2 regions of the Lysinibacillus sp. OF-1 genome follow, and region 2 is predicted to be linked to the other one. Evidence: riboswitches for the same ligand, from Rfam matches in the RefSeq annotation. Region 2 holds a riboswitch; the other holds the start of a gene.

What was found. Region 2 has a riboswitch for FMN ahead of ribE (riboflavin synthase). Riboswitches for the same ligand answer to the same signal wherever they lie in the genome.
Positions count from the first base shown of each region.
Region 1: it holds a riboswitch for FMN, as region 2 does, so the genes downstream of both, NV349_RS06095 (ECF transporter S component) here and ribE (riboflavin synthase) in region 2, are expected to answer to the same signal.

Region 1 is NZ_CP102798.1:1,285,206-1,301,863, forward strand. It holds gene NV349_RS06055 (pseudouridine synthase) at 1-409, shown strand, start outside; gene resA (thiol-disulfide oxidoreductase ResA) at 744-1,277, shown strand; gene resB (cytochrome c biogenesis protein ResB) at 1,291-2,967, shown strand; gene ccsB (c-type cytochrome biogenesis protein CcsB) at 2,964-4,145, shown strand; gene NV349_RS06075 (response regulator transcription factor) at 4,261-4,977, shown strand; gene NV349_RS06080 (ATP-binding protein) at 4,970-6,745, shown strand; gene sigX (RNA polymerase sigma factor SigX) at 6,824-7,357, shown strand; gene NV349_RS06090 (RNA polymerase subunit sigma) at 7,354-8,634, shown strand; FMN riboswitch at 8,791-8,978, shown strand; gene NV349_RS06095 (ECF transporter S component) at 9,198-9,785, shown strand; gene NV349_RS06100 (sodium-dependent transporter) at 9,971-11,317, shown strand; gene glnA (type I glutamate--ammonia ligase) at 11,507-12,841, shown strand; gene NV349_RS06110 (sporulation protein Cse60) at 12,923-13,108, shown strand; gene NV349_RS06115 (NUDIX hydrolase) at 13,198-13,554, opposite strand; gene NV349_RS06120 (AraC family transcriptional regulator) at 13,742-14,605, shown strand; gene NV349_RS06125 (pyridoxamine 5'-phosphate oxidase family protein) at 14,763-15,266, shown strand; gene NV349_RS06130 (GNAT family N-acetyltransferase) at 15,485-16,165, shown strand; gene NV349_RS06135 (Parvovirus coat protein VP1-like protein) at 16,258-16,521, opposite strand.
Region 2 is NZ_CP102798.1:1,568,446-1,585,103, reverse strand. It holds gene NV349_RS07510 (spore germination protein) at 1-991, opposite strand, end outside; gene ribH (6,7-dimethyl-8-ribityllumazine synthase) at 1,126-1,593, opposite strand; partial or broken gene ribB (3,4-dihydroxy-2-butanone-4-phosphate synthase) at 1,612-2,238, opposite strand; gene ribE (riboflavin synthase) at 2,263-2,901, opposite strand; FMN riboswitch at 3,131-3,256, opposite strand; FMN riboswitch at 3,372-3,497, opposite strand; gene NV349_RS07490 (YibE/F family protein) at 3,913-4,983, shown strand; gene NV349_RS07485 (YibE/F family protein) at 4,980-5,756, shown strand; gene NV349_RS07480 (DHA2 family efflux MFS transporter permease subunit) at 6,119-7,510, shown strand; gene NV349_RS07475 (HAD-IA family hydrolase) at 8,084-8,701, shown strand; gene NV349_RS07470 (methyl-accepting chemotaxis protein) at 8,755-9,579, opposite strand; gene NV349_RS07465 (VanW family protein) at 9,682-10,665, opposite strand; gene NV349_RS07460 (TRM11 family SAM-dependent methyltransferase) at 11,087-12,043, shown strand; partial or broken gene safA (SafA/ExsA family spore coat assembly protein) at 12,427-13,035, opposite strand; gene NV349_RS07450 (transmembrane-type terpene cyclase) at 13,267-13,893, opposite strand; gene pgeF (peptidoglycan editing factor PgeF) at 14,056-14,820, shown strand; gene NV349_RS07440 (Ger(x)C family spore germination protein) at 14,856-15,965, opposite strand; gene NV349_RS07435 (GerAB/ArcD/ProY family transporter) at 15,962-16,658, opposite strand, start outside.

The sequences.
Region 1 (16,658 bases), 280 kb from region 2:
ATTATTATTGACAAATGATGGGGAATTCTCCTATATGTTGACACATCCGAAGTTTAAAATTGATAAAACCTATATCGCGCGTGTCAAAGGTATTCCAACAATTGAAGGGCTTAAAAAACTTCAAAGAGGGATTAAATTAGAGGATGGGAAAACAGCTCCAGCTAAGGTTAGTATGACATCCTTTGACGAAAAAGCAGGCAAAGCAATTTGTGAAATTACGATTCATGAAGGACGCAATCGCCAAGTTCGTCGTATGTTTGAAGCCATTGGGACACCTGTTGTCAAATTAAAACGTGAACGCTTTGCATTCTTAGATTTATTCGGCCTTACACCAGGAGAATACCGTGAATTATCAAAGCATGAAGTCAAGCAATTACGTGTTTTAGCGGAGACTGGAAAGCTTGATTAAAGAACATTTGCCAAAAGAAAGTAGATACCACAATAGGTATTATTTGGGTGTTTACACTTTCTTTATGGTGAATTCGTTCATAAATCATTCATAATTAATAGCTAAGTGTTTTTGTATCATTTTGCTATAATAGGTGAGAATAGTACACCTAGTAACAGTTTGTTCAAAAGAACTGTTACACATACAATCTGGTATTGTTGACGTCAATTTGAAAGAAGTTTTTACATAATTAAAGACGTATATAAAATGAAAAAGTTCATTGGGTCTGCATTAGGTAAAAGCTTCGCGTTTACAAACTTTACGCTAAGCCGTAATTGATAGGGGGTTTATTAACTTGGAGAAAAAGAAAAAGCGTCTCGTACTGCGAACGGTCATCTTAGCACTGCTAGCGTTGGCAATCGGGTACACAGTATATGGAACAGCGACAAAGGAAAAAGTAGAGTTAGTGGCACTAGGCTCTGAAGCACCTGACTTCACGTTAGTAGATTTAAACGGTGAAAAACATAAATTGTCGGATTATAAAGGACAAGGGGTATTTTTAAACTTCTGGGGAACTTGGTGTAAGCCTTGTGAGAAGGAAATGCCTGCGATGGACAATCAGTATCAAGAATTTAAAGATCAAGGTGTACAAACTTTAGCGGTCAATATCGCTCAAACTGATTTTGAAGTGCAGAATTTTGTTGATCGGTATGGTTTATCATTCCCAGTAGTGATCGACAAAACGAAAAGTGTTATGACTGCTTATAATGTAGGTCAATTACCTGCTACAGTATTAATTGATCCTGAAGGCAAAGTGACTAAGATTATTACAGGTGAAATGACGGAGGAAAATATCGCTTCGTACATGGAATTAGTGAAGCCGGAATAAGGAGTATATGACGATGGAAAAAATCATTTGTGCTTGCGGTCATAGTAACCCATACGGCACGAAGCTTTGTGAGAAATGTGGTCGTCCTTTAACCGAAGAAGAACAGCAAAATAAAGTAGTTGATATGCGCTACGATGGTATGGCCATTCGCTCTAAAACATATAACAAGTCATTTATTGATAAAATATGGAATTTCTTCTCAAGTGTTAAAGTCGGTATATCCTTAATTATTATCACATTAATTGCTGCTTCAATCGGAACATTACTACCACAAGAGTTTTACGTGAAAGCTTCTGATTTGGAGAAGGGAGCTTATTACGCAGACGTTTATGGTACATTCGGTAAAATTTATTATACGTTAGGCCTTTCAGATTTATATAGCTCGTGGTGGTTCCAAATTTTAGTTGGTATGCTTGCTGTATCCATTATTGTGGCAAGTCTTGACCGGGGAATACCACTTTATAAATCATTGAAGAATCAACGTGTGAAAAGACATGAAAGCTTTATGAAGCGTCAGCGCATTGTTGCAGAAGGACAAGTGACAGCAGGCGCAGAGGAAACGCTTGATAAAGTGGCACAAAAAATGTCTGAGATGAGATATTTTGTTCGTCGAGATGGTAGCGCTCTCTTAGCTGAAAAAGGACGCTTTTCTCGTTACGGTCCGTACATAAACCATGTCGGTCTCATTATCTTTTTAGGTGGGGTCATGCTACGTCTGGTGCCAGGTTTCTATGTTGATGAATCAATCTGGGTACGTGAGGGCGAGACACGTGCGATTACTGGCATGGACGGTTATTTCATTGAAAACAATGATTTTGTTTTAGAGACACATGATAATGAACCACAGGGTGAGCAAGTAAAGCAGGGTGTAAATGTTGTTGCGAAAAATTTCCAAACAGATATTACACTATATAAGCAGCCTAAAGATGCTTTGCCAGGTGACACAGATAATCTAGAAAAAGTAAAAGACTATTCCATTCGTGTAAACCATCCTTTAAAGGAAGATGGCTTTGCGCTTTACCAAATGGATTATCGTTTAAATGAATTAAAGCAAATGAATTTCGAATTAATCAATAAAACGACTGAACAATCACTTGGTAAGGTGGAAATTGATTTAACAAACCCAAAAAAGGAATATGATTTAGGTAATGGTTCTTCCGTTCAAATTCTTGTTTATACACCAGATTTTGATGGATTTGAAAATGGTGAGCCACAAACAAAAACATCCATTCCAAATAACCCAGCATTCTTATTTAAAATGACAACACCAGAAACACCTGAAGGCGAAGTGAGCTTTGTTGAAATTATGCAACCTCCTTTAGAGCCACTTGGTGAAAATAAATACAGAATGAAATTTGCAGCAGCAGAAATGCGTGATATGTCAGGTATTACAGTACGTAAAGATCGTACAATTCCTATCTTATTTGTTGGGGGCGTCATCTTTATGATTGGTGTTGTTATTGGTTCTTACTGGAATCACAGACGTTTATGGATTCAAGTGGAACCAGATGGCCGTGTGTTAATGGCTGCCCATGTTAACAAAAATATGTTCAGCATGAAAAAGGATTTAGATGCTGTTACAACATTTGCTGCATTGCCTCCGTATCAAGATCAGTTAGAGAAAGATGAGGCTGGCGAAGAGTCCACGAATGGTGGCATTAAAGAAAAGGAAGGTGACAACACCTTATGAGTTTGATTGACATAAGTGGAAACCTATTATTTGTAGCTTTTATTGCTTATCTAGTTGCAACATTATTATTTGGTGGTTCAATTAAGCAAGCAAATGCTACTGGTAAAAATACTGGCAAATGGGGCAAGCTTGCCATTGTGGTAACCATTATTGGTTTCTTATCACAGCTAGGCTATTTTATTACGCGTTGGATCTATACAGGACATGCACCAGTAAGTAATATGTTTGAATTTACGACTGCCTTTGGTATGTTCATTGTTGGCGCGTTTATTTTAATTTATTTTATTTATCGTTTGACTGCACTTGGGCTAGTTGCATTGCCTGTTGCATTATTAATCATCTCCTATGCAGCAATGTTCCCGAAAGAAGTAAGTCCGTTAGTACCATCGTTACAAAGTCATTGGCTAACGATACACGTTATCACAGCAGCATTAGGACAATCTATTTTAGCCATTAGTGCTGTAGCAGGGCTCATTTATTTATTAAAAGTAGTCGATTTAACAAAGCCTTCTAAACAACGTTTTTGGTTAGAAGCCGTGATGTACTGTCTTGTAGTAGTGGTTGGTTTTGTCGCAGTGACATCTACATTCGGTGCTATGGATTATGAGTCTAGCTATAATTATGTGGATAAAGAAGGAACTACTCGTAAAATTATTTACAATTTACCGCCAATTTTCGGTATGAATGAGTATGAAGCAGTTGAAGAACATGGCATGTCACCGCTAGTAGAAATGCCTGCATTAATTAATGCCAAAAAATTAACAACTGTTTTTTGGTCATTATTGGTAGGGTCAATCTTGTATTTATTAATTCGTTTAATTGCTCGTCGTCGAATTAGTGCCATTTTCCAACCACTTGTTAAACGCGTTAATTTGCAATTATTAGATGAAGTTGGTTATCGTTCGGTGCTGATAGGATTCCCTGTATTTACCCTAGGTGCTTTAATTTTTGCGATGATTTGGGCACAAATTGCTTGGAGTCGTTTCTGGGGTTGGGATCCAAAAGAAGTATGGGCTCTTATTACATGGTTATTCTACGCAGCATTCCTACATTTACGTCTATCAAAAGGCTGGGAAGGTCGAAAATCTGCTTGGTTGGCATTAATTGGTTTCGGAATTATTTTATTTAACCTAATTGCTGTTAACTTAATTCTTGCAGGTTTACACTCTTACGCATAACTTGTAAAATAACAAGCCTTTTCGCTGTGGCGAAGAGGCTTTCTTTTCTTTTCAATATGTGTCACACCATGTACAATAGAAGTTAGAGAAAGATTGGAAGAGAGGGATCGTGAAAGTGTCAGAAAATATTTCAGTATTAGTAGTAGACGATGAGGATCGTATTCGCCGATTATTAAAAATGTACCTAGAGCGAGAAGGATACCTTGTTGACGAGGCAGAAAATGGTGAACAAGCGATCGAAAAATCTTTAGAAAAAGAGTATCACTGTATTTTACTTGATATTATGATGCCTGAAAAAGACGGGCTAGAAGTGTGTGCGGAAATTCGAGAACGCGCAGCAACACCCATTATTTTATTAACTGCAAAGGGCGAGGAAGCGAATCGTGTACAAGGCTTTGAGCTTGGCGCAGATGACTATATTGTAAAGCCATTTAGTCCTCGTGAGGTTGTGTTACGTGTGAAGGCTATTTTACGTCGTTCACAGGCTTTCTCACCAACGACAAATGCCTCTTCTTCAAAAGATTTAGTAGTGTTCCAGCATTTAATGATCGATCATGATGCACACCGTGTAACGGCAGAGGGCATTGAGGTTAATTTAACACCGAAAGAGTATGAATTACTATACTTCTTAGCAAAATCGCCAGACAAAGTATTTGACCGTGAACAATTACTAAAAGAGGTTTGGCATTATGACTTCTTTGGTGATTTACGTACAGTTGACACACACGTAAAACGTTTACGTGAAAAGCTCAACCGAGTTTCTGAAAACGCTGCTAAAATGATTGTGACGGTTTGGGGCGTTGGATACAAATTTGAGGTTGTCAATGAATAGAATATGGAATAGTGTTGTCGGGAAGCTATGGGTAACCATATTGCTTCTCGTTTCATTTGTATTATTTGTTTTCACGGTATTGATGCTTGAATTTCTTCAAAACTATCATATGCAGCAAGCCGAAATATCTTTACGGCAAACAGCTGCAACAGTAGCAAGTATAGTGGATGACAATGAAACAGCGGAATCTACTTCGGAATTATTAAAAGATATCTTACCTACAGGAACCAATGCATTAATTGCAATCAATCATGTTGAAGTATCCTTTGCCATGCAGGAGGGTGTCAACAAAAAAGAAATACAAGAGACCATTTTAGCCAATAAATCGTTTCGAGAAGTATTTCAATCAGATGAACCTATTACGAAAGAAATGATGATGCCTTCTTCGACAGATCAAGAAAAAATGGAATCTTATGTCGTGCTAGGTTTCCCATTAAATGTTGAAAATGCAGTACACGGAGCTGTCTTCATCTATCAAAGCCCAGATGCACTACATAAAACGTCTAAGGAAACAACGAAAATTGTTTTTTTGGCGGCTTTCATTGCATTTGTGCTGACGACATTCTTCGCGTTTTTCCTTTCCTCACGTATTACGTCACCACTTAGAAAAATGCGAGAGTTGGCTTTTGAAATTGCGAAGGGTAATTTTGAAGCGAAAATGCCAACAACTCAAAATGATGAAATTGGTCAACTTGCTGTTGCCTTCAATCAAATGGGCCGTCAATTAAAGCATAACTTAGAGGTCATCAATCAAGAAAATGAACAACTTTCAAATATTTTGACATCTATGACAGATGCAGTTATTACATTTAACCGTGACCTTACAATATTATTAAGTAATCCACCAGCTGAACGACTTATGCAAAAATGGTTCGTCAATAAAGGCTCACAAAGTGCTAAACCTATTCCTCCAGAGCTGTATCATATGCTTGATCATGTGCTAATGTTTGAGGATAAACTAGAAGAGGAAATTGAAATGGATGGTAACTACTATACATTTACTATTAGCCCTCTTTATAGTGGTGACATGATACGTGGGGCTGTGGCTGTTATTCGTGATATGACTGAGCAACATCGCTTAGAAAAACTACGATCCGATTTTATCGCCAATGTCTCTCATGAGCTACGGACACCAATTGCCATGCTGCAAGGATATTCTGAAGCATTAATGGATGATGATTTTATTCAGGATCAGGAAGAACGTAATGAGATTACTAAAATCATTTATGATGAATCGAAGCGGATGGGGCGTCTTGTAACAGATTTATTAGATTTAGCACGCATGGAATCGGGACATATGACGCTGTATAAAGATGAATTACCGATTAATTCTACATTCGAACGTATTACTCAAAAATTTGCACAGGTTGCAAAGGAAAAACACGTTCGTCTATTGTTTGAAAGTGAATTTAATGACGATGCCATGATTAATATCGATGAGGATCGTATTGAACAAGTGCTCACAAATCTAGTAGATAATGCACTTAGACATACGGATGAAGGAGCAGTCACTGTAAAAGTTGAGCAGGAACCAACATTCGCTAAAATATCTGTTCAAGATACAGGGCACGGCATTCCTCATGACGACTTACCTTATGTCTTTGAACGTTTTTATAAAGCAGATAAGGCACGTACCCGTTCAAAAGGTGGTACGGGTCTCGGCTTAGCCATTGCGAGAAATATTGTGAAGGCACACTCAGGTAATATTATGGTAGACAGTGTGCTGAAAGAAGGTACGACCTTCACGTTTTATTTACCGTTCGATTAATAACATGTATTGCTATTAATTGGCTGTAACTTTCACGAATGTAAGACGACAAATATTATAGAACGGGGGTGGAGTGCTTTGAATGACTCCGTGTTCCATCGACTATACGATGCATATCACCAAGACGTGTTCCAGTTTTTAATATATTTAGTAAAAAACCGTACATTGGCTGAAGATTTAGCACATGAAGTTTATGTACGAGTATTGCGCTCATATGATCAATTTGCAGGTAATAGTAGTGAGAAAACATGGCTTTTTGCTATTGCCAAAAATGTAGCGATTGATCATTTTAGAAAGCAGGCTGTACGCCAGAAGCATTCACTTGATTTCTTTGACTGGGAAACGGAACAGCTCCATTCAACCACACCATCACCGGAAGATATGCTACAGGCCAGTGATGAATTTATGCAAGTAGCGTCAGCACTGGAAAACTGTACAGGCGACCAAAAAATGGTCATTATTATGCGCTATTTTCAGGATTTATCGATTGCAGAAACTGCTCAAATATTAGATTGGACAGAAGCTAAGGTAAAAACGACCCAGCATCGAGCCATAAAATTTTTAAGGCAACAGCTACAGCCGATTAGAGAACAGGAGGCGAAACGGCAATGACGCATAAGCCATTTGATGATGAGCAGCTTGAACATGTATTGAACAATGCCCCTAAGCTTTCTGACCACCGTTCAAAAGAGGACATATTAAATCGGTTAATGGCAGATGCTCGCTTGCAGGATAACAGTTACCTTCAAGAAGCGATACAACAACCAAAAGAGGATGAACAAAAGCAAAGCAATTCCTCCATCCAAGAAGAACGAACAACACGATCTAAGCTTCGTAAAATGCCAATTTTTATGAGCGTTGCAGCAGTTTTTGCGTTAACGATACTTGTAGGCTCAATGGTCATGAATAATGATGTTGGACATAAGGATCAAGCTAGTACTGCCGATACGGCTACCTATTCTACTTTACAGGAAGATCTTTCTCCAAAGGAGGCTGCTACGCAAGACGAAGCACTCCAATCTCCTATCGTAGCAGAGCATGAGCGCATGTTATCTTTACGGTCATCTGTCTATGAGGAAGATGTGAAAGATGCTGTCGTTTTCCGTATTGGCTTAGCAGGGCGAGATGCGGAAAGTGTACCAATGACGTATGTGATACCAAATGAGCGAGTAGCAACGGATTTTGGAACAGAAAAACCTTCTACTTTACAGATGTATGAAAAATACGCGCCTCAAATAGATGAGAAAGCTAAAGGATTTACTGATTACCATCCTTACAAAGGTGAGCTGAAGGAGAAGGACGATAAGCTTGTCCATGTGCTACCAAAGGACAATAGCTATGATGTTGCTTCTGCTACTGTCAATGAGTACAAAGGAACTTTGGAGGATACATTCTCTGATTCTGAATATACAGAAGTTGAGATTCAAAATGAAGATGGAACACCTTATGAGTTTTCTCAAGAAGGTGAGCCAAGTCCACCTATGTCATTAACGAACGCCAAGCATTATAATTATTATATATATCAAGATGGTACAGGTGCAGAATATTTATCACCAGATTTCCGTCAAACATTTGCAAATGTCACAGAGGCGCTCACACTGATGAAAAATAAAAATGATGATGTCTATGTGTCCGTTGTTCCTGAAAACGTATCATATACGGTGACAGAGGAAGCAGAGGGCGTAGTCGTTACATTTGATCTTCCGCTTGATTTAACATCAATGGAACCGATTCGTGCCACACAACTGATTGAGGCCATGATGTTAACGGCTGCTAGCTTTGACCAACAATTACGCCTAAATAATGTTGTCCAAGAAAGCTGGGAGGGCTTTGATTTAAAAATGTTTTTACCAAAGCCTGTAGGGCCAAATAAGCAATATATGCCTTAGTCAAAGAAAATAACAATAAGAAATGGAGCATTCCTGTTCGGTGAGGATGCTCCATTTTTTTTACAATGCATACAAGTCTAATAGGTTTTTTGAGCAGAACTATTTACTTTTTGTTGATAATTCTTTATAGTAAAACTGTAGTATAAAATAATAGTGATTCATCTTCGGGGCAGGGTGAAAATCCCGACCGGCGGTAATAGAGTGCTAAACCGTTAATGTTTATTCATTAACTCGAATGGTTTAGGCAAAACTCTTTAGCCCGCGACCTGTGCAAATTTATTTGCATGGCTGACTTGGTGAAATTCCAAGGCCGACAGTTACAGTCTGGATGGGAGAAGATGGAGGTACGATCGTCATTCATTGTTATGAAATGAACTATGACTGAGCGCTTTTTTTGTATGGCTTTTAAAATAGTGCTCAAAAAATAGTTTAGATTGACGCTTATTCGTCATGCCTTTCTCCCTTGTGCTTTTTAATGCATAAGGGTTTTTTCATGCTAACAATTGAAAGATCGTCACCTTTCTTCTTGCGAGATTGAATCAGCAAAGAGGAGAGAGTTTTCTATGAAGAAAAATGTTAAACTTCAATCGTTTATTACGATTGGTATGCTGAGCAGTATTTCGTTTTTATTAATGCTTTTTAATTTCCCAATACCGCCGTTCCCAGCATTTTTGGAAGTGGACTTTAGTGATATGCCTGCATTAATAGCGGCCATCACAATGGGACCTGTAGCTGGTATTTTAGTAGAATTGTTTAAAAATGTGTTGGATTGGATTTTCTCGGGTACACCAACAGGTGTGCCAGTAGGGCATATTGCCAACTTTACAACAGGCATTTTATTTATTTTGCCAGTTAGCTTTATTTTTAATCGTTTTAAAACGACTGCTGGTCTTGTTGGAGGTTTAGCGACAGGAACAGTCGTGATGGCAGTAGGAATGAGCGTTTTGAACTATGTTGTATTTTTACCGATGTACACATATTTCCTTGGTATGGAACCTGTTGTAGGTGACTCCCTTTATAAAATGATCGTCGCTGGAATTTTACCATTTAATATTGTAAAAGGTATTTTATTAACAGCTATTATGGCGTTTTTATTTACTACAATGCGCAAATGGATCGACCGCCAGCGCTCTATGTATATAGCAAAATAATGGACCATAAACCTCGAGTAGTTAGCTCGAGGTTTTTTTGTGGGAAGAAGTGATGGGACGAATAAAATTAGAAAAAAGTAGTAGAAAATGCTCGTGCTCTAGTGCTTTATTATTATAATCTAGTCGAAGAACACATTTTCATGTAGAATAGAGGGGAGTTTAGAAAGTTTGAGGAGTTTGAAGAGATGAGTGAAAAAAAGGGACAGTGGTCTAGTAAATTAGGATTTATTTTAGCATCAGCGGGTGCTGCGATTGGACTAGGAGCAATTTGGAAGCTACCGTATGTAACGGGGCAAAGTGGTGGAGGTGCATTCTTCCTAATCTTTGTGTTATTTACGTTATTAATAGGGTTGCCAATGCTATTGTCCGAGTATGTTTTAGGGCGTGGTACACAATCGGAGGCGGTAACCGCGTATAAAAAGGTTGCTCCGACAAAACCAGGATGGGCTTGGATTGGCCGAATGGGTGTGCTAGGTTGTTTTTTATTATTAACATTTTATAGTGTTGTTGGAGGTTGGATTTTTATTTACAGCGGGCTAGGCGTCGCTGGTGCTGTGATAGATCCTGCGATTGATCCAGCTGCACTATTTGGAAAAATTATAGGTACACCTTGGATTACGCTAGTAGGTTTAGCTTTGTTTACATTAGCTAACGTACTCGTTATTTCATTAGGTGTACAAAATGGTATTGAAAAGGCGAATAAATGGATGATGCCGTTACTCTTTGTGATGTTCATTGTTCTGGTTGTGCGTGCTGTTACATTAGATGGCGCAATGGAGGGAGTGAAATTCTTCTTATGGCCTGATTTCTCAAATATTACTGGTAGGGCATTATTAGAAGCGTTAGGGCAATCATTCTTTGGATTAGCTGTAGGATTTTCTTGTCTTGTTACATATAGTTCCTATCTAAAAAAAGATGTCAGCCTTCCAAATTCAGCAGGTTCTGTTGTGCTCTTAACCGTGCTTGTATCATTTTTAGCGGGTTTAGCAATCTTCCCTGTTGTGTTTGCCTTTGATTTAGAGCCAGCCGCGGGACCGGGCTTGTTGTTCATGGTGCTGCCGACAGCTTTTAGTCAAATGCCGTTTGGAGAATTATTTTTAGCGATGTTTTTATTGCTATTTTTATTTGCTACATTAACGTCATCATTTAGTTTATATGAGATTATCGTAGCGGCATTTATGGAACATAGTCAGAAATCTCGTCCGATGTGGACGCTTTTACTTGGTGTAGTCGTATTGATTGCGGCTATTCCAGCGGCACTTTCTTCTAGTGTTTTATCGGATGTAACCATTTTTGAGAAAAGTATTTTTGATGCCACTGATTTTTTAGTGTCGAATATAATGCTGCCATTAGGAAATTTATTCATTGCTATTTTTATTGCCCACATAGTGGATAAGGAATTTGTAAGGAAAGAACTGTTAATGGGTAGTCACTTAGGGCAGGGCTATTATGCAACATATCGTATGTTAATGTTAGTCGTTGTACCGATCGTTATTCTAGTTGTGTTCATTAATATGCTATTACAATATTAAAATAAAAAAAGTGTATCCATTGTGGAAATGGATACACTTTTTTTATGCATCGAAAATCAAGATAAATATATTCTAAAAAAACTATGTTATAAAACCTAACATATCTATTGCGTGAATTTCAATTTTCATGTATTTTAAGAACAGTTATAAAAACGTATGTTAACTAAATTTACATTGGAGTGGTGAAGAGTGAAACATTACACAAAAGAAGATATTATACGCCGAGTAAAAGAAGAAAATGTGAAATTTATTCGCCTACAATTTACGGATATATTAGGAACAATCAAAAATGTGGAAGTCCCTGTCAGTCAGTTAGAAAAAGCATTAGATAATAAAGTCATGTTTGATGGTTCATCCATTGAAGGTTTTGTGCGTATAGAGGAATCTGATATGTATTTAAAGCCTGACTTTGATACATTCGTGATTTTTCCTTGGACTGCTGAGAAAGGCAAGGTGGCTCGTTTTATTTGTGATATTGCCAGACCAGATGGAACGCCGTTTGAAGGAGATCCGCGCTCCAATTTGAAACGCGTTTTAAAGGAAATGGAGGAGTTAGGCTTTACTTCCTTTAATTTAGGGCCAGAGCCAGAGTTCTTCTTATTCAAACTGGATGATAAGGGGCATCCAACACTAGAGTTAAATGATAGTGGAGGCTACTTCGATTTAGCACCGACAGATTTGGGAGAGAATTGTCGTCGTGATATCGTTTTAGAGTTAGAGGGAATGGGCTTTGAAATTGAAGCCTCCCATCATGAAGTCGCACCTGGTCAGCATGAAATTGATTTTAAGTATGCTAGTGCCATTGAGGCATGTGATAACATACAAACGTTTAAGTTAGTCGTAAAAACCATTGCTGCACAGCATGGTCTCCATGCAACATTTATGCCAAAGCCATTATTCGGTGTAAACGGCTCAGGAATGCATTTTAATCTATCATTATTCGAGGGTGATAAAAATGCCTTCTATGATGAACATGCAGACTTACAATTAAGTGCAACGGCACGTAGTTTTATGGCAGGGATTATAAAGCATGTACACGGCTTTACCGCTATTACGAATCCACTTGTTAATTCCTATAAACGACTAGTGCCTGGCTATGAGGCTCCTTGTTATGTAGCGTGGTCTGCTCAAAACCGTTCACCACTAATTCGTATTCCAGCAGCTCGTGGACTATCTACTCGAATTGAATTGCGTTCAGTTGATCCAGCCGCAAATCCATACTTAGCAATGGCTGTTATTTTAGCATCTGGACTTGATGGCATACGGAAAGATTTAACGCCACCTGCAGCAGTAGATCGTAATATTTATAAAATGACAGCAGGAGAGCGAGAGTTGAACGGAATTGATAGCTTACCTTCCTCATTAGAATATGCGTTGATTGAATTAGAGATGGATACCATTGTTCGTAATGCACTAGGCGATCATATTTATGATAAATTTACAGTCGCCAAAGAAATTGAGTGGAATAAATATCGCACACGCGTCCACAACTGGGAACGTGAGGAGTATTTAACGATGTACTAAAAAGCGTTGGAGCTGTTTTGGCTCCAACACTTTTACATTTCCTTTCTTTTCATCTATTATTAGAGAAAAGGAGTGTGGGCAATGACACAAACGACCCAGGTTGTGACCATTCAAAACAATGATATTGTGCAATTTGAACATGACATTAACCGGGCTTTAGTAGATTTAAGAAGCTTTTTAATACTTGATATCAAATACAATACGCTCTATATTGGCGAACAGACAGTCATCCATTCTGCTTTAATTATTTATCAACAAAACGATTAGCAATATGTACTTGAGATGAGTCATGTCATTAAGACGTGACTTTTTTATTGAAATAAAGATAAAAGAAAGGCACGATCTTCTGGAAAAGTTTATGACAATTGGGCCACTTCATTTTTTGATTGCCAAGCAATGTCATAAATTAATTCGTCAGGATCATGAATCATCATTTGTCCGTCAATCATAACTGTTTCAAAGTAATGAACTTCCACAGCTTCATTCTGCTTACAATAAATTTCTTTTAGAATAGCCACTATATAGCCCGTTTCTTCATAAACCTCTCGAATACAGCAAGCCTTAAAATCTTCCGCTGCTTCTTTACCACCTGATGGAACAGCCCACGTTTTTTCTTCTTCCACCGTTCCTTGTAAAACCATTAATAATTGATTGTTATCGTTCAAACAAATAGCAGCAGCACCTTGCCATTTTCCCAAGAGAAAAACCTCCATTTCATTTCTATTTATACTTAATTTACCTATTAAAGAACGTAGTTGTAAATATGTGTAGGATGGAGGGTGAAAATAAGTAGGGAGAATCGTCGGGAAAATACTTCCCTTTTAACCTGTCCAAAGTTAGCATAAAAAGACAGGTTATACAGCAATATCTATTTTATGATGGAATCAAGGAGTGAAAGCAATGAGTTGGATTGAGTCGATTCAAAAGGCCATTAATTTTATGGAGGATCATTTATTAGAGGACATTACGATTGAACAGATTGCACAGGAGGTTAATTCATCTGTCTTTCATTTTCAACGCACGTTTGCAATTTTGACGGATATGTCCATTGCTGATTATCTGCGACGAAGAAGATTGACATTAGCTGCACAAGAATTAATAGGCACGGAACAAAAAATAATCGATCTCGCCTACAAATATGGCTATGAAACTCCTGAAGCTTTTACAAAAGCGTTTCGTAAGCAGCACCATATAACGCCTAGTGAAGCAAGAAAGAAACAAGGGCCATTACAATCATACAATCGCCTGGTCATCCAGGTAAACTTGAAGGGAGCAGAACCAATGAAGTATAAAATCGTAGAAAAAGAAAAGTTTCAAATTGTTGGAGTGAAAAGAACGTACAACTGTCAAGACGGGGAGAACACACGAGAAATTCCTCTATTTTGGCAAGAGGTAAATCAAAGTGGCTTCGACCATCAACTATACCAATTAAATAATGGTAATATCAATGGAGTACTAGGTGTTTGTGTACCAAATACAAACCAAGGACAAAAGGGTTTCATTGATTACTGGATTGCTACAGATCATGTAGGGGAAGTAGGAGAAGATCTATTAACAATGGAAGTACCTGCCTCCAAATGGGTTGTCTTTGAAGTACATGGCCCTATGCCAGATGCGATGCAAAATACGTGGAAGCAAATTTATTCAGAGTGGTTCCCGTCCAATCCATACGAACCAGCAGGAACAGCGGAACTTGAGGTTTATCCTGAAGAGGATGCCTATAGTCCTGACTCCTATTCTGAAATTTGGATTCCAATTAAATAACAAGAAAGCCAAGAATGCATGGATTAAGCATTCTTGGCTTTTATTATTCAAAAGAAAATTTATCCTTTTTTTAGGTGTGTTAAAGATGTAAAATATATGTATGTTTAAAATAAACGATTGAGTTAATCGTGATATATTTTCATGAGGGGGTTAAAGTATGATGAGAGGTACGATTCAAAACAAGCGTGTAGAAATTTCACAAGAGGAAGCACAGCATTTCTTAAAAGTAGGGCAAGTAGCACATGTTGCAACGGTTGGTGAGGAAGGTTTTCCATACGTTATTCCGTTTGTCTATGTATATGAGGGAGAAGATAAACTATATTTGCATATTGGTAATATTCGAGAAAGCCATTTTTGGTCAAATATTAAACAAAATCCTAAAATCTGTATCGAAGTGAGTGAGATGGGTGATTTACATCCAGGGAAAAAATATGCCTGTCAATCTGCACTTGTGTATCAAAGCGTGGTGTTGTTTGGACAGGTCGTACGCATTGAGGAGGAGTCGAAGAAAGAATGGTTTTTTGATGCACTGCTTGAGAAGTATGGCAATCCTGCATGGACATTTGAAAAAGAAGGCTATCCAATTCTGCCTAAAATCGAGTTGTTTGAAGTACAAATAGAGAAGTTAACAGGGAAAATTAATCATGGCATGTATCACTAAATGAAGAAGCTAAGAATGATAGAATTCTATCATTCTTAGCTTTTAAATTTGATTTCGCTAAAGCGTATAGTTAGCCAGCAAAGTAAAATTTAATTTTTTCCAGCCTCCAAGATTTTCGTGATATTGGATGCAAAATATGGCTATCTGCGCATCATTCAGTCCCTTTAACTAAATTTATCTATTATTATAAGAGAATAGAAATAACAGGAGGAGGTAGCATGATGAAAATTATAGAGGCTCATTACCCAATCATTAAACAAACCATTAAAAGAGCCCCGACATTTGTGTATAGTATACTAGATCAATTAATAGAAGGTACGGTCTATACAGACACAGAGAATTTACAAACATTATTATTTCAAACAAAATCAGGAATCTATTTTGTAGCTGGCGATTCAATTCATACGGTACTTGACGATCAGCTTGTCTGTTGTTTTCAACAGTCTATAGAGCAAAAGAAACGTTTTACCTTATTTTCTTATTCAGAACAGTGGAATATTAAAATTGAACAACTGCTAAATGACCAACTTCGAAAATTAGAGCGCTATACCTTTACTTTCGATGAAAGTTTGTATGATTCTAGAGAGGAGCGGGAAATACCCAATTTTGAGGTTATGCCTATTACTCGTCATCATATAAAAAATGCACAGGCGTTTACCTATGCTTACTACGATGAATATTGGGATTCAACAGCTAATTTCCTTGAAAATGGTTTTGGCTATTGCTTAGTGCAGCAAGAGCAAATCGTTAGTGAAGCTGTCTCTATTTTTAAATCAAATGATTTTGCAGAAATTGATATTATGACAGATTCGAATTTTAGGGGGCAAGGATTGGCCGGCAGGATTGCCCACATTTTTATCGATCATTGTCTTGCCAACCAGCTGCATCTATTTATCTAGGCACAAAGCTTGGTTTTACGACTCCGCAAAAATATGCTATTTATACAAAGAAGTAGCCCACGCTGTTTGCAAAAACATCGTGAGCGTCATTGTTAAAAAAATCGATGACGTAATTCGAAAACGCGATAAAACAAACGGGCATCTCTAGCCATTTTATGATTTGCATTCATATGGGGGCGGAGGCATTGTTGAAACAATTCATCACAGAACTTTGTGCTACCATGGCGTGCATAGCATTCATCATGCAATTTACAGCAACTATCCACAGCATTCGTAGGCTCACCTGGTCCTGAGCAACCAGGTCCACAGTATCGATAACCAGGATAACAAAAACCGAGCTTGCGATTTCTATTCATCTGTTAAACCTCTCTTTACGATGTTTTTACTATAAAATATGAAACATTTTTTTGAAGAAGCGGATGAAAAACTATAAGACTATTTTTGATTTGTAAGGTTCCTGTAAGCTTTAAAAAAAATAGCTGTAAGGATGGGG
Region 2 (16,658 bases):
GCATCATTAGTATTTCAAGAATCGTTGGGAATGGCAGTCCCGTTCTCGACTCAACAACTGTTGCTAGAAGAAGAAAAGGAAGTTGTTCTTGATGATACGTCGTCAGCGCAAGCCAAAAGCCTGGTGTTAGCATACTAATTAATATCCCAACAATACGAAGCAATCTTTCCATTGAACTGACAATGACAGGAAAATCATTATCCTCACCCGATTTAAAGAGCAACATTATATTCGTAGGTGTGATCAATGCGTAGGAAACACCATCAATCATTATTAGTATTCTTCCCCTAATTAATGCCTGCATAGCAAAATCCGGTCTCCCGGTATAATCATGCCTGGGCAGTACTTTGGCTGTTTGTTCAATTGCTTCCATCAATAAATCACCATTGACAACAATATCCGTATCAATCTTTTGTAATTGTAGACGGATTTGTTCTAGCATATTTAAATTCACAATGTCATCCATATAGAGTACCGCTACAGTGGTTTTGGAACGTCTCCCAATTTCTAATGTTTCTACACTAAAAGAATTAGTGGGCAAACGCTTTCTTAATAAAGCAATATTAATAAAAACATCTTCTATAAAGTCATCTCTTGGCCCTTTGACCACTAATTCTAGCGATGTTTCTCCGGGCTCTCGATTCGGTTTTTTAGAAATATCACTAGAAAATAGTAATTGATTTTCTTCAAAATACAATAATACATGCCCTTTATAGACTCTTGTTATGGCATCCTCTTGCGTTAAAACCTTTTGTAAATAGGGAATGTGTAAATGCTGGTCGATTTGTTCCTCTAACATGTCATCAGCGACATCACTTAATAAGGATTGGACTCGCTGAACAACTACCGTCTGAAGTATTTGTTCGTTGATCATTGCATCACAAGTTATCAAATGTACTGTATATTGCTGAAATTTATATTGTTGAAAAATCACATCAGCAGAGCGTTGAAATAGTGATTTCAACATTTTCAAATTGATCATTTGTTCCATTGATGAAATACTTCTCATCTCCTACTGAGCCAGCTCCAGATTAGTACATTTATGAAAAACGATTACCTTCAATAAATACACTTAAGCATATTTTTCCCATGGATGTGCAAAATATTCAAAGAAACATTTGGTCATTATCCAATCATTTTCTTTAGATTAGCCATCTCAATGGCAGACATGGCAGCATCGTATCCTTTATTACCAGATTTTGTACCAGCACGTTCAATCGCCTGCTCAATATTTTCCGTCGTCACAATACCGAAAATAACAGGGACATTGGTTGATAACGATACATTGGCAATACCTTTTGCTGACTCATTACAAACATAATCATAGTGTGTTGTAGAGCCGCGAATAACCGTACCTAAACCAATAATGGCATCATAGTTCTTTGTTTCTGCTAGTTGTTTCGCAATAAAAGGAACTTCAAAAGCTCCTGGAACCCAAGCAACATCAATAGACGCTTCATCAACACCATGTCGTGTTAAGCCGTCCATTGCACCGTCCAATAATTTGCTTGTGATGAATTCATTAAATCGACCTACCACAACTGCAATTTTTAAACCCGTTCCAATTAATTGTGCTTCAAATGTTTGACCCATTGTTCTTTCTCCTTTTTAAATAGAAATTTTATTTTCAGTTGTCAGCAATTGACTGCGGTATGCTACAAGTGCCTCTATTGATATCATTTTCAAGTCATGCTGTGCTGCGTACTTTATCAATTCCTCAAAGCGTAGCATATGACCATCATCGCCCATGATCTCGCAAATAACACCCACTGGCACACTATGACAAAGTTTTGCCAAATCGACAGTCGCCTCCGTATGCCCTCTTCGCTCTAAAACACCATTATCCTTCGCAATGAGCGGAAAAACATGACCAGGTCGACGAAACTCAATCGGCTTCGCTTGCTTTTCAATCATTTTTTGTATCGTAAATGCTCGTTCATACGCACTAATTCCTGTCGTTGTATCCTCATGGTCGATACTTACGGTAAACGCTGTTTGGTGATTATCCGTATTGTGCTGAACCATCGGATGTAAATCTAGCTGTTGTGCAAGCTGCTGTGAAATCGGTGTACAAATTAATCCTCTACCATAGGTTGCCATAAAGTTTATAGTTGCTGGTGTCATGAATTCAGCGAGTGCCAGAAGATCTCCTTCATTTTCCCGATCCTCGTCATCAACCACTACAATCATTTTGCCTTGCTTTAAATCCTCAATGGCCTCTTCAATTGCATATAGCACTTTTGTCATCTCCTCGTTCAGTTGTTAAAAACCATGTTGTGCTAAGTAATCTCTCGTAATGGTTGGTGTTGCTTGCCCTTTTTTCAGTTGCTGTAAAATATATTTACCAACTAAATCTGTTTCGATATTCACAATCGCTCCAGCCTTCTTCATGCCTAATACGGTTTCTTTGTACGTATGGGGAATTAGTGAAATCGTGACACTGTTCGTGTCAACATGGAAAAGGGTTAAGCTTGTGCCATCAATCGTAATAGAACCCTTCGGAATGCAAAATTTGGTTAGTTCCTCTGACAATTCGATATCGATATAGACTGCGTTGGCTACTGGACGTTTGCGCAAAATTTTACCGACCCCATCCACATGCCCAGCAACAAAATGACCGCCAAATCGCCCATTAGCAGGCATGGCACGCTCTAAATTCACGGAATCCCCTACCACGAGCTGCTGTAAATTGGTTGCGTTGACTGTTTCAGGCATCACATCCATCGTAAGCGTCTGTTCCGTAAAATATGTCACCGTTAAACAAACACCATTAACCGCGATACTGTCTCCAAGCTTGACATCTTCTGCTATCTTGGCTGATTGAACTGTTATTTTCATACTGTCCCTATCGCTTTGCATGGCTTTTAAAATGCCAATATCCTCTACAAGCCCTGTAAACATTCCATCACCTACTTTTCATTGATTTAGGCTTCTATCCTTCACTTTTGAAGTCTTATCCATCAGTTTCGAAGGTCTATCCGTCACTTCTCTAGTTTTATCCGTCTCCTCCTTCTCCTTCTCTAGCTATCGATAAAAAACAAAAACCCCTTTCAGCAAAGGGGTTTGGGAGTATAAGACATCAACAAATAAGCCTAATTGAAAACTATTTTTTCCATAGACTGTCATCTCATTTGTTCTTCTCCCATCCAGACTATAACTGTCGGTTTTGGATTTGCACCAAATCAGCTTGCGCTCACGGACTTTGAATTACTTCATCACCGCCGATTGGGAATTTCACCCTACCCCGAAGAACATCTTCTATTCGATTGGCACTAAATAAAAAACTTCCCAACAAGCTTGTGGGAAGTAGTGTAATAAATGCATAGGAAAATAAACCTTCTAAATTACAATCAATTTAAAAAGCTCGCATTTTTACCCTTCTCCCATCCAGACTATAACTGTCGGTTTTGGATTTGCACCAAATCAGCTTGCGCTCACGGACTTTGAATTACTTCATCACCGCCGATCGGGAATTTCACCCTACCCTGAAGGATTTTTTATTTAGCTAATCTTACGATAACACTATTTTATTCTATTATCCATCCCTCTTTTTAAAAATTTTTCAAAAAGAATTATAGCAGATCAACAATGCATCCAGGTTTTTCGCGTTTGTGACGTCCGCCTGAGGCATTGAGCAACATGCAATGTTATTGCCACAGGAGACGGCGTTTTTTGATGGTGTTATCAGGTGTTTAATCACTCGCCGCAAGGGAGTCTTCAGCTTAATATAACAATGACTTGATAAATGTAAACGAAATCATTAAACTGATAACATTTAAACTGTGCATGGAACTTCCCTTTCACTAAAACGTTCCTTTACAAGTGACAATTCAGTCCAGCACTTTGGAGGTCATTTACTTGCTATTTTTTAAAAACATCCCATTGAAGCAAGGTATTTTCTATGCCTTATTAATGCTCTGCTGCGTGCTTTCGATTGTGTTCGTTCATCATAATGAATCATTTTATGATCGACCGATTGCTGAGGTGATAAAAGCTGATGTAGCAGAATCAGAACCAATGACAGATATGTATGATAATGATGATTATTTATTTACACAGCATATTACAGCCGTGATACAAAATGGACCACATAAAGGGCAATCCATCCATTTGACGAATGACTATTCCGCCTCTGGAGCTTTCGATCAAGAATACCGTGTGGGCAATGAAATCTTTGTCTCCATAGATAATCACGCATCACAGTCAGGGCTAACTGGGACCATTCTCGATTTAAAACGAGATCAAACCCTTCTCATGATTGCGTGGATTTTTATTTTTGTCTTACTCCTTATAGGAAAAAGACAAGGCTTGTTTTCCATTATTAGTTTAATTGTCAATGCATTGATTTTATCATTCGCGTTAGATTTATATGTGAAACATGGTAACCTGAGCTTGTTAGTCATCAGTGGTATTTGCGCTCTTCTATTTACGATCATTTCGTTGTTACTGATTAGCGGCTTGAACACGAAAACGTATGCAGCTATTGTGTCTACACTTTTAGGAACCGTTATGGCACTCATCATTAGCTCTGTCGTGATGTGGTTAACTGGTGAAAACGGTCTTCGCTATGAAGAAATGCAATTTTTAACACGCCCCTATCGTACAGTCTTTATGGCTGGCTTATTTATTGGCTCACTTGGGGCTGTCATGGATGTCTCTATTACGATGGCTTCTTCAATCTTTGCTTTATATGAACAAGACCCTACTATTTCTGTGAAGGCACTTAAATCTTCAGGGCATGAAATCGGGAAAGATATTATGGGCACCATTACGAGTATTTTGTTCTTTGCCTACCTTTGTGGCTCCATACCGATGGTTATTCTCTATTTGAAAAATTCTTCTACTTTAGGACTCACGCTGTCCTTGAATCTTTCTTTAGAATTAGCTCGCGCCTTAGCAGGTGGTATTGGGGTTGTCCTCACGATTCCGATCAGTCAGTATACTGCTCTATTTTTCATTAATCGAAAGAGGGTTCAAGAATGAATGTAATTGTGTTATTAGCTTTTATTTTATGTCTATTGATGGTCGCAATTGGCGGGAAGCAAGGTGTACGTTCGTTTCTTTCTTTATTCCTAAATTTCGGTGTGCTCTTTGTGACGATCTTTTTAATGACCAACCCTAAAAATAGCCCCATCATCTTAACGTTCGTTGCCTGTACAATTATTAGTTGTATTAGCCTTTTCTATATCAATAAAACAAACAGTAAAACCATTACAGCATTTATCTCCACTATGGTGACGATTGTTGTCTTACTTCTTTTTATTACATTTGTAACGAAAAAGTTGATGATTCAAGGATTTGGTGAAGAAACAACAGAAGAAATAAGCATCTTTTCCCTTTATATTGGTGTTGATTTTGTGCAGATTGGTGCCTCCGTCATTATTATGAGTACGATTGGAGCAATTATGGATGTCGCTATTTCCATTGCTACTTCCATGCATGAGATTTTTTATCGTAACCCTTCGATTAGTAGAAAGAAATTATTTACATCCGGCTTAAATATCGGGAGAGATATTTTAGGAACCGATACGAATACGTTATTCTTCGCTTTCTTTGGTGGCTATTTAAGCTTATTAATATGGTTCAAAGATCTCTCCTATTCGATTGGTGAAATCGTCAACTCCAAGGTTTTTAGTGCTGAAATGACGACTATTTTTTGTGCTGGCATCGGTATTGCACTGATTATTCCGATCGCCTCCTCCGTCAATGCCTATTACTTAATTCGAACACGTGAAAAAACCGAAAAGCTCTCATAAAAGAGTTCAGACCTATCACTCGTTTGTGAGAGGTCTGGACAAATCTCCTCCTCTCCTTCAAAAAATGAATGCTATCTCAAAAAAATGTGTCTAAATGATGAAATCGTATAGTAATCGCTCAAATTAGTACTTACATTTGAGAATTTTTTTTTGCTATAGTAAAAAACAGAGCAGTTAGTATCGCGGAGGTGTACTAGCTAAAAGGAATCATGATCGCTGATAATCGACATCACGATTATATCTTCATAGACTTTTTTATAATGCAGAACATGAAATAGTAGAAGCATCGCAACTTTATTTTTCCGAATATTCTGTTTTTATACATTCTATGAAAGTTGAACATTTTTGAAGGAGTTTTTACAGTGAATAAGGAAATAAAAACAGGTCCAATTATGGCTGCTCTCTTAGTAGCCGGCTTTGTAGGGCTATTTAGTGAGACAGCATTAAATATTGCACTAGGGGAACTTAGCCAACTTTTCAGCGTGGATGCCACAACTATCCAATGGCTAGCAACAGGCTATTTTCTCACATTAGGCATTTTAGTACCTGTTACAGGCATTTTAATGCAAAAATTTACCACTCGCCAAATGTTTATAATCTCTTTACTCTTTTCCATAATTGGTACCATACTTGCCGCTGTTGCACCAATCTTTGCTGTCTTACTTATAGCACGTGTTATTCAAGCTGCAGGTTTAGCGATTATATTACCATTAACGCAAAATGTGATTTTCACGATTTTTCCAGCTAATAAACGTGGTAGTGCTATGGGGATGATGGGTCTCGTCATTTTAGCAGGACCCGCTTTCGGCCCGACATTAGCAGGGATGATTTTAGACACGCTATCCTGGCACTGGATATTTTGGGTTACTGTCCCCTTCTTATTATTCTCGATCATTTTTGGTTTTATCTTTATTCCCAATGTGAATGAAAGAAAGCAGCTTGCTATAGATATATGGTCTATTATCTTATCTACGATTGGCTTTGGTGGCATCGTCTATGGTGTAAGTAGCGGTGGAGAATTGGGTTGGACAAGCATCAACGTACTTAGCACCATTTTACTAGGTGTAATTGCCTTATGTTTATTTGTGTTGCGTCAATCAAAAATGGACCATCCTATGTTAAATTTGAGAGCTTTCCAGTATCCAATGTTCGTATTGGGTCTTCTGATGAATATGATTACCTTCTTCAATATGCTGTCTATGCTAGTGGTGCTCCCGATGTATATGCAAACGGCACTTTTGGTATCGGCCTTTGTAACAGGTTTAATGATGCTTCCTGGTAGTCTACTAAACTGCCTATTAGCACCAACCATCGGTAAATACTTCGATAAATACGGACCACGTGCAATCATTACCCCCGGAACCATACTTGTTGTGATTGGCTATGGACTTTATGCTTTAAATGGTACCGAAACAGCTACTTGGGCATTAGTGTTAACACATATCATCATGATGCTTGGGGTTGGTATGGTATTAGCCTCTGTCCAAACGAATACGCTCAATGCTTTGCCAAGACAATATTTTCCTGATGGTATTGCGATTACACAAACCTCTCAACAAGTATCAGGTGCCATAGGCATTGCTGTAATGGTCTCGTTGTTCTCAGCTAAGCAGCAGCAATTCTTAACTGACAGTACAACTAATGCTCAAGAGGCGGCGGCTTCAGGCTCTGCATTTGTCTTTACAATCAGTTTTGCTCTGGCAATCATCAATGTCATACTCTCTTTCTTTTTGAAAAAAACTCAATCATTTTAGTATAGAAGGGAGGTGTCTCGAAGGAATTTTAAGGCACCTCCTTTTGTTATGTCATTTCCGTTGCAATCGCAGTATTTTCTGATAATATTTACCATAAGATGTTTACGTACGCTCAAAATAGTTGTTGTTTCATGATGCACTACACTAGGTCGCCCATCCTATGTAATATCTTTAAACATCAATTACGCCTTTGACGTAATTGCCGCTGATTCTGCATTTTCGCGCAGATCAACTTTGCGCCCCGTTTTTTCGAGCTGATGAGTAGATCGTTAACCTCAGACCATCACGTCCTGTAACAGTTAACTGACTTGCATCGTGCAGGTCAACTTCAAAATCAGTGACTTCCGCCGAGGCTTCGGGTTAACATGATGATGAATTACTCAGATATGGCACAAGATGTGGCGTTCTTAGCCTGAGTTCAGCTTTTTTAGTGGGCATTTGAACACCCATTGGAGAAAACAACACAAGTATTTTTCTTTCTCTATAGTACTGCTTCACTTTTGGTACAAAAAACACTTGCTGAATTAAGATAAAACGTCAATTACAACGAGATGGAAAAGGAGAAAATTAGCAATGAAGCATATTATCTTTGATTTTGATGGAACACTGGCAGATTCAACCGCAGTGTTTGCATCAGCATGGAATACATTAGCGCAAAAATATAAATTTAAAGGCATCGAATTAAAGGAAATTGATACACTGAAAAAATTATCGATTTCTGAACGCAGTAAATTATTTGATTTCCCAATGTATAAATTGCCCATGATTTTACCGCAATTTTATAAATTGTATCGTCAATCATTAAATGATGTTCATCTTTTTGATGGAATGAAGGAAGTCCTGATGGAAATTGATAAGAGAGGCTATAAAATCATTATTATTTCCTCTAATTCTAAGGAAAATATTTTAGCATTTCTTAAAATGAACGGTATTCACTGTGTAGCAGATGTTCTTTGCTCCAATCGAATTTTTGGCAAGGATAAAGTGATGAAAAAGTTTTTAAAGGACTCAAATGTCAACTCAGCTGACGTGTTATATATTGGGGATGAACAAAGGGATATCGTGGCTTGTAAGAAAGCAGGTGTCCCGATTGTATGGGTAGAATGGGGCTATGATGCCATAGAGGTCGTGCAAAACGAAAATCCTGAATATAAGGTCGCTACACCACAGGAAATTTTAGAGATTATTTAATTATGGGGAAGGATAATAGCATGTTACCTGTCTATTATCCTTTTTTTATATTATTATCCTTTCATCTCACTAATCTGCATGAGCTTTTCTGCCGTGCTATTAACCCCTTTATAGGCATCTGTTAATTCATGCATACTCGCAGCAAATTGCTGTGTAAACGCAGAAATTTGATTTGCTGACGCATTGACTTGATCGATGGATTGTTTAATATTTTCTAGTTGCACTGTAATGCTATCAGCACTTTCTGTACTGCTTTGGGACATTTTTTGTATTTCTGAAGCAACCACGGCAAAGCCACGACCATGCTCACCTGAACGTGCTGCTTCAATGGATGCATTCAAGCCGAGAATTTTGGATTTCATAGCCAAATCCTTTACTAAATTCACAATGTCATTAATCTGCTTAATATCACTTGCCATCGATTCCGAGAAGTTCGATAATTCCTCTAAACGATTGGACACATCCATACTGGAAGTAGCTAATCCTTCATTGGTAGTCGTCATTTCTTCAACAGCACTTGAAAGCTCAGTTGCCAACAAGCGCATACTATCCATTTTTTCATTGGAAATAATGGCACTTACTACACCAATTACCTGACCTCCGTCAAAAATAGGCTGTGCAGAGGCAATGTATGCCATGCCAAACCCTTCCGCCCCGCGCTCTTCTTTCACAAAGCGGCCTGAGCTTAAGGCTATTTCCGTTGCAGTCCCTCGATATTTATGTACTGGTTCACCAACCCCTACTTTTAAATCAACACGTTTCCCCGGTTTATAGGCAAGAACTTTCTCTCTATCTGCCACGATGACACAAGCATCCTCTGGATAAGTTGCTTGGTATAAATCAATCGAATCAATCGCTGCCTGTAGTTTTGGATGCATTGTCTTCCCCCTTCTCCCAAAGCTTTTGTAAAATATCTCAATTTAACTATATCATGTCACTTAAAAAAAGACACCACCGTCCAGTGGTGTCTTGTCATGCCATTATGACTTTGTCAATTTTTCTACATATTTCGCTGCCGTTCTGATTTCAATTGTTAGAAAATCATTGCCATAGGTAGCCTTTATTAAAAATGGTACATCATTCGTGTTTTGGAACCTAAAGTCTAAACTGCCGTAGGAAACAGTAGCATCTCTTCCTTTAGGTACATACCCCACATCTAAGGAATGGTGATGACGTTCCACATAGTTAATTGGAATTTGATCGACAGCATTAAACAGGGTTGAAGACGTTTGACAGATTCCACCGCCAATCCCCATGACTACCTTCTTATTAATAATTTCCGGTGCAGGTTGATAGCCATTCGCTTCATCCCTCGGACCCACAATCGTATTAAAAGAAAAATAATCACCACTACCTACAATGACATTATTGATTGCCCTAGCCGACAGCTCGATGTTTTTATTTCTTCCACTATCTGTGCTATTGAAATATGTCGTATAGGATGCAACAACGACATCCTCTAATAAAGGAAGATCCTCTAAATAATAGCCACTTTCTGTTACATAGAGCGGCATTTCCACTTGACCACCCGTCGTTGAAGCCTCTAGAATTCGCTCTACTAATTCGCTTTCTTTTAAAATAGTTTGCGGTCTTCCTTTGATTACTTGCCCTTCTTCTCCCAATCGATCGAGCACCATTCGTTGATCATAGCCAGTCATTGTGTCTGTTCCTCTCGCCAATTCCTTTGCTAATTGTTCTAGCTGCTGGTAATAAGCTTGCGGATCTGTGTCAAAGCCAAATTCCTTAGGAGAGATTGTTTGAACCATCTGCTGTGTTACGGGATCAATAACCTCTACAATAGGCTCAATTGGGTGCTCTTGTTCATACGTAACAGACTGCTGAGCTTCTTCATGTTGTTGAATTTCTTGTTCTAGCTTGTTATCGTTTGCCGCTTTGTCCTGACAACATCCTACTAGCCCAAGCGTACAGATAATGCCGCATATAGCCAGCCACTTCTTTCTCAACCATGAACACCTACCTCTATCTTCATACTACAGAGACATCTTATTCGTAGATTGCTCATAGTGTGTTGTTTTTTGATGATTTTTATTTGTCAATACTGCAAAAACACACTATATGAAGACCACTATTACCTGTGAAATTTTATGATTGAATAAACCTTTAGACGATAGAGGATTGTAAGTACTATTTGGTGCAGCTATTTTCTCTTCGCTATCTTAATTTAGATAAGATTATTCCGCATGAATCATTTATACAGCCTAAAAACATTATTTCTCAAAGAAATAAAATGGCAAATAAGGCTAAAGTTTAGTAGAATGATTCTTTAGATTAAAATAAATGACTAAATTTTGTTTTATATTAAAACACTACTTATAACTACATTTCCCATAAATAAAATCTGGAATTTAAAGGAAGAAAAATAAATTGACTAATGATTTAAAAATACGTGATAAGTATATCTACACTTATATTCATCATATTGATGAATATGATTTATGTAGAATGGAGATGCGCTCATTTTTTGGAAAAGATTCTGACTCAAACTATTTAATTAGCGATGTTAAAATTGATCCAAGCCGTAGCCCATTTATTGAAGAGAGACTTGAGATATTATATGAAGAGAATGATTTAGACGTATTAAAGGATCGTCTTAAGCATTTCAATGTAGGAGAAAACACTTACAAAGTAATTAGTTTAAATAAAATGGTCATAAATACTACTAATAAGATAAACCATGCAGAGCGTCGTAAAATTGAAAGAGAAATTGGATTGTCGATTAACGGAGAACCAGATTTAGACAATCCAGAAATTATCTTGGGGATTATTACGTTAGACGGTCGTTGGTATTTTGGCAACTATACAAAAAGTGAACCCATTTGGCTTAAACATAAACAGAAGCCACACAATTATTCAACCGCATTGAGCACAAGAGTTGCTCGTGCTATTACTAATATTGCAGTTCCACATATAGAAAATGTACGTGCTATCGATCCCTGTTGTGGAATAGGAACTGTCATAATAGAGGGACTTTCAATGGGAATTGATATTGAAGGTCGAGACATTAATTATCATGTATGTCAGGGTTCCAGAAGTAATATCACTTATTTCGGACTAGAAGGTAAAATTACACTAGGACCGATTTCAGAGGTAACGGAGCACTATGATGTAGCGATTGTTGATTTACCATATAACTTATTTACTCACGCATCAAGGGAAGAACAAAGTGAGATACTAAAGCACGCTCGACGAATTTCAGATAAAATTATTATTGCCACAATTGATACGATTGATAACTTAATTGAAGAAGCTGGATTCGAGATAGTTGACCGATGTATTGCTAAAAAACAGTCTTTTTTACGTCAAATTATTTTATGTAAATGAGAAACACCTATATGGTGAAGGACAATAAAATAATGTTAACCCTGTCCTAATTTTAGAACAGGGTTAATATATTGTTGTGCAACTTTTAATATAGAATCTTAACTGAAAACCCTCGTCCATTCTAATTTATAGAGAAATCATCGGAATTTTAATTACTAACTTTCAGCCGTATCGCATGAAAAGTTATTTCTACCAATTAGCACGCCCTATTGTCGATAAGCAAGATGAATTCCCGTGAAGAAAGGAAATTACTCGCGAAGCAACAGAAATGACGTTCAAAGTTTACGTAAAAAAGAGCATCTATTAGCTATCAAATGAGCCAGTAGATGCTCTATCATTTTTAACTCTTGTAAAAAAGCTCAAGTACAGAACAGTGTCCTATTTTATTTTTGAATAAACATTTGTGTCCAATAATGACCATCCTGCACATAGCCTACACCGATATGGGTATAGCTTTTATTGAGAATATTGGCACGATGTCCTGCACTGTTCATCCAAGCTGTTACAACTTCTTGAGCTGAGCGTTGACCTTTTGCAATATTTTCACCAGCAGCTTTGTACGTAATACCAAAGTTTTTCATCATGGTAAAAGGTGTACCATATGTTGGGCTTGTATGGTCAAAGTACTGTTTATCATGCATATCTTGAGATTTATATTTGGCTACTCGGGATAGCTCCCAATTTTCCTGTAATGCTGGCAGACCTGCTTTGGCGCGTTCTGCATTAACAAGTTTAACAACCTATTGCTCAACCGTGGCCTGTTCCTTTACAGGGATATTGATTTTTTGCCCAGGGGAAATTTGATTCGGATTGGCAAGCTGTGGATTGGCATCTATTAATTCTTGTACGCCTGTCTCAGTTTTCAACGCTATTTTCCAAAGTGTGTCACCAGATGTCACTGTATAGGATTCGGCTGCCATTGCCGCTGCTGGTACTAATAATGAAGCTGCGATTACTGAAGAGAGTGTTGCTTTTTTTATTTTTTTGAACATGTTCATCATCCTTCCTGTTTGCTCTACTATTATCGTAAATAGTTTCAGAGCCATAATCATCACAAAATATTTGGAAGGATTTTTACAATTGTATGACATCGACACAACACAAACGAACAAAACCCTTTATTACGCTATTTTTCATCATATGCTTTGTCATCAAGTTGCAATCTTTTTGTAATTGGCATACATTACTAATACATTCAGCTATTTAAAATGACTCAAAATAGCCTATTTTGCTAATTGTTTACGTTTTAATCGATAAATTAGTAGAATATAGAGCCCATCATAAAAGAGCGTTGCCATGGAAATAATGGTAATCAATGGCGTACGGAAGTAGAGATAAAAGCCAACCGCAGCAAACAATGTACCTACCATTTTACAGACGGCAATTCCCATTGATTGACCGGCTAAGTTCCCTCTTTGCAACAATAAAGCGATAAATAACCCTGACATCATAAGATTTTGGAAAAATGCTGTGTACTTCCCTTCAAAATCCTGAAACTCATAGACGATGCCAAAAATCATCAACATGCTGAAAAGAAACGTAACCAAAAAGGAGCCATACAATATTTTTTTAGTAAGTATCCTACGATATTCACTTGGCGCATAGCGTAAAAACTGCGTTAAAATAAAGATATCCAATACAAGCCAAATGAGTGTAATGTATCGTTGGAGATCATTTTGTGGGTAAATAAAAGCAAAGATAAACTCCCATGAAATATTGGCACAAATAGCGGCCATAGGCATTCCATATTTTTTATCTTGCCACCCTTTATAAATCACGAGTATGTATGTAATTATCCAAAACAGACCCATTCCTAATTGGCAAATTAATAATAGGTTTAGTTCAGTCAATGTTCGCTCTCTCCCCTATATAGCATTCCTCCTACTATATGTGAGGAAAACGATTCATTATGTCTAAAAGTTTAATAGAAGGGTAAAGGGGTAGCTAAATATCAAATAGATGCAACCTATACATTCCATAAGTAATCTTATATAGTAAAACGAGGTGATTGAATGAAAACAAAAATTTATGTGGATAATGAACAATTTATCGCTGGGACTACCTTGAAAGATGACATGGAACTAGAGCAAAACAATATGGCTTTGCATATTTGTGATAATGTTCAAGCTATCATCGACAATCGGCAGCATTTAGCCGCTACGTTGAACTGTGATTTGCAGCATTTTATTTGCACCGAGCAAACACATAGTGCGAACTTTCATAAAGTCACATTAGCTGATAAAGGGCGAGGTGCTGAGCAAATCGATACAGCAGTTAAAAATACCGATGCCCTTTATACCATAGAGCCGAATTTATTATTATGTAGTTTTACGGCTGATTGCGTTCCCGTTATTTTTTATAATGCTGTGAACGGACTAGTTGGCGTTATTCATTCAGGTTGGCAAGGAACTGTCAAAGAAATAACGCCCAAATTGTTTGAGCATCTGATGAATGAAGAACAATGTCGACCAGAGGATTTTCATGTCCAAATTGGTATGGCGCTGAGTCAGCAAAAGTTTGAGGTGGACGCAGATGTCTACGAAAAGTTTCACAGCCTTGGTTATGCGGAAGACTTTATGTACTACAATGCAGAAACGAATAAATATCATATTGATAATCAGCAAACAGTAAAAAAACAATGTGAGCTTGCTGGTATTCCAGCTGACAAAATTCAAATTGATGAAACTTGTACGTTCCTTAGCCCAAATGGCTTTTCCTACCGTCAGGACAAACAGGCAGGAAGACATTTAAGCTTTATTATGCGGAAAACATCCTAATTGCAAAGGCCAATTCTTGACGAATTGGCCTCCATTTATTTTAATGTACCTGTACTAATAATGGACGTTTCTACATGGACTTTAACGTCTAATTTACTAATAAGCGCCCTCGTTTTTTTCGTCGTCCATTTCCCATGATAGTACATTCTAAATTCCTCACTTAAGCCAGCTGGGTCCACCTCTGCTTTATTTAATCGCTCTAAAAAATCACCAATATCCTGTTCAAGCTGTTTATTCACATCTTTTTCTAAATTACTAATGCTTTCAACTGTAAACAAATGAGATTCTCTTTTACCCTTATACTCGCTTAATGTACCCTTGATTGTTAAGAAAATCGTTAATTTTGGTGAATTCACGTTTTGATTACTCTCTTTTTTTACACTGCTCTCAATTAAATCAATCATGAGTTTCTCTTCCCCATGCCCTGCGTTTAAGTCCAAGTGTAACGGAGCAAGATTTTTCCGTCCATTCAAAGCTTGAATCACCAGTGCTTCCTCTGGTTTAATCAGTTCATGCATATGATTTCCTTTGAAAATTGCAACACCTTCCACCTCTAATTTATCTCCTCGCTTTTCAATATAAGGTAAAATGGTATCAATTACTGGATTCGTAATTGTATACATAAAATCATGGATATTGGTGTTTGGATTAAAGGCTGTATTAATACTAGGTTCTAATAGATCATTTAAATAAAAGTTAATATTAGGTTTATCAGGATAATCTCCCTTTAGAATAGCTTCTGCGTTATCTTTTACAACAGCGATGAGCACTTTATTTCCCACCTCTGCATTGCGATATAAATGCTGAATAATCTTTCTGACATTTCCTTTTCGTGCAAAATCCTCATTGACTAATACCACACGTAATTGATTGAAAACAATCTTTTTATCTGATTGTTTTTCTATTTTGACTATGCCACTGGACACTAGATCTGTCGTAATGGAAAAATTTTGCGTATCCTGCTCTGCCTCTGGAGAGTATTGAGGAATAGCCACTGTAAGCCTCATCTCATTTTCATCAATGTAATCAAATGCCATCGAATCAACCATGCCAATATCCTCTAATGGCACTTTTAGTTCTTTTCGAGAACAGCCCACAAGTAAAATTAAAACAATCAAACTGAGTATACATAGACGTGTTTTCATACTTGCACCTGCTTTTTCCTAAATAAGTAGATCATGATTAAAAATAGTGGCCAAATAATTAAGATATACCCTATATAGTTACTTGCCATAAATAATTTATCCTGAACCTCTCGCGAAACAGGCATTTTAATAATGACAAAAATCAGACAGGTAATCATATATAAGTAATAATTCTTCTTTTTTTTAGGTAACGGAAATAATGCATGGGCACCTTGTTTCGCACACCATACATAAGCAGTCATAGAAGTTAAAATCAGAAATACCCAAAGTGTAATGCCAATAATATCAATACGCTTTATAAAGGTAAATTCCCCTGCTTTAAATAAATTCAACACCGAAAACTCTACATTTTTCAATTGCCATTCCGAATAATACATCACACTAATAAGCGTTGTGATAAAACATAAAAAAACACTAATCCAAACGCCTAATAAGGAATGACGAAAAGCCTTCTTTTTATCAATGATAAAAGGAAAATAAAATACAATTAATTCATATCCAAGAAATGAAAAATAGCCTTGCTTGAATGCTGCATAAAACTCTTTAGTCGTAAAATTAAAGAGAGGAAGAAGATGACTTACACTCCCTTTTTCAATCGCCCACCGTGTAAAATAGAACATCCAAATCGTAATAAAAAATGTCATGATACAAAATCTTGCAATTGATTTTATACCGCCGTTTACGATGTAAATA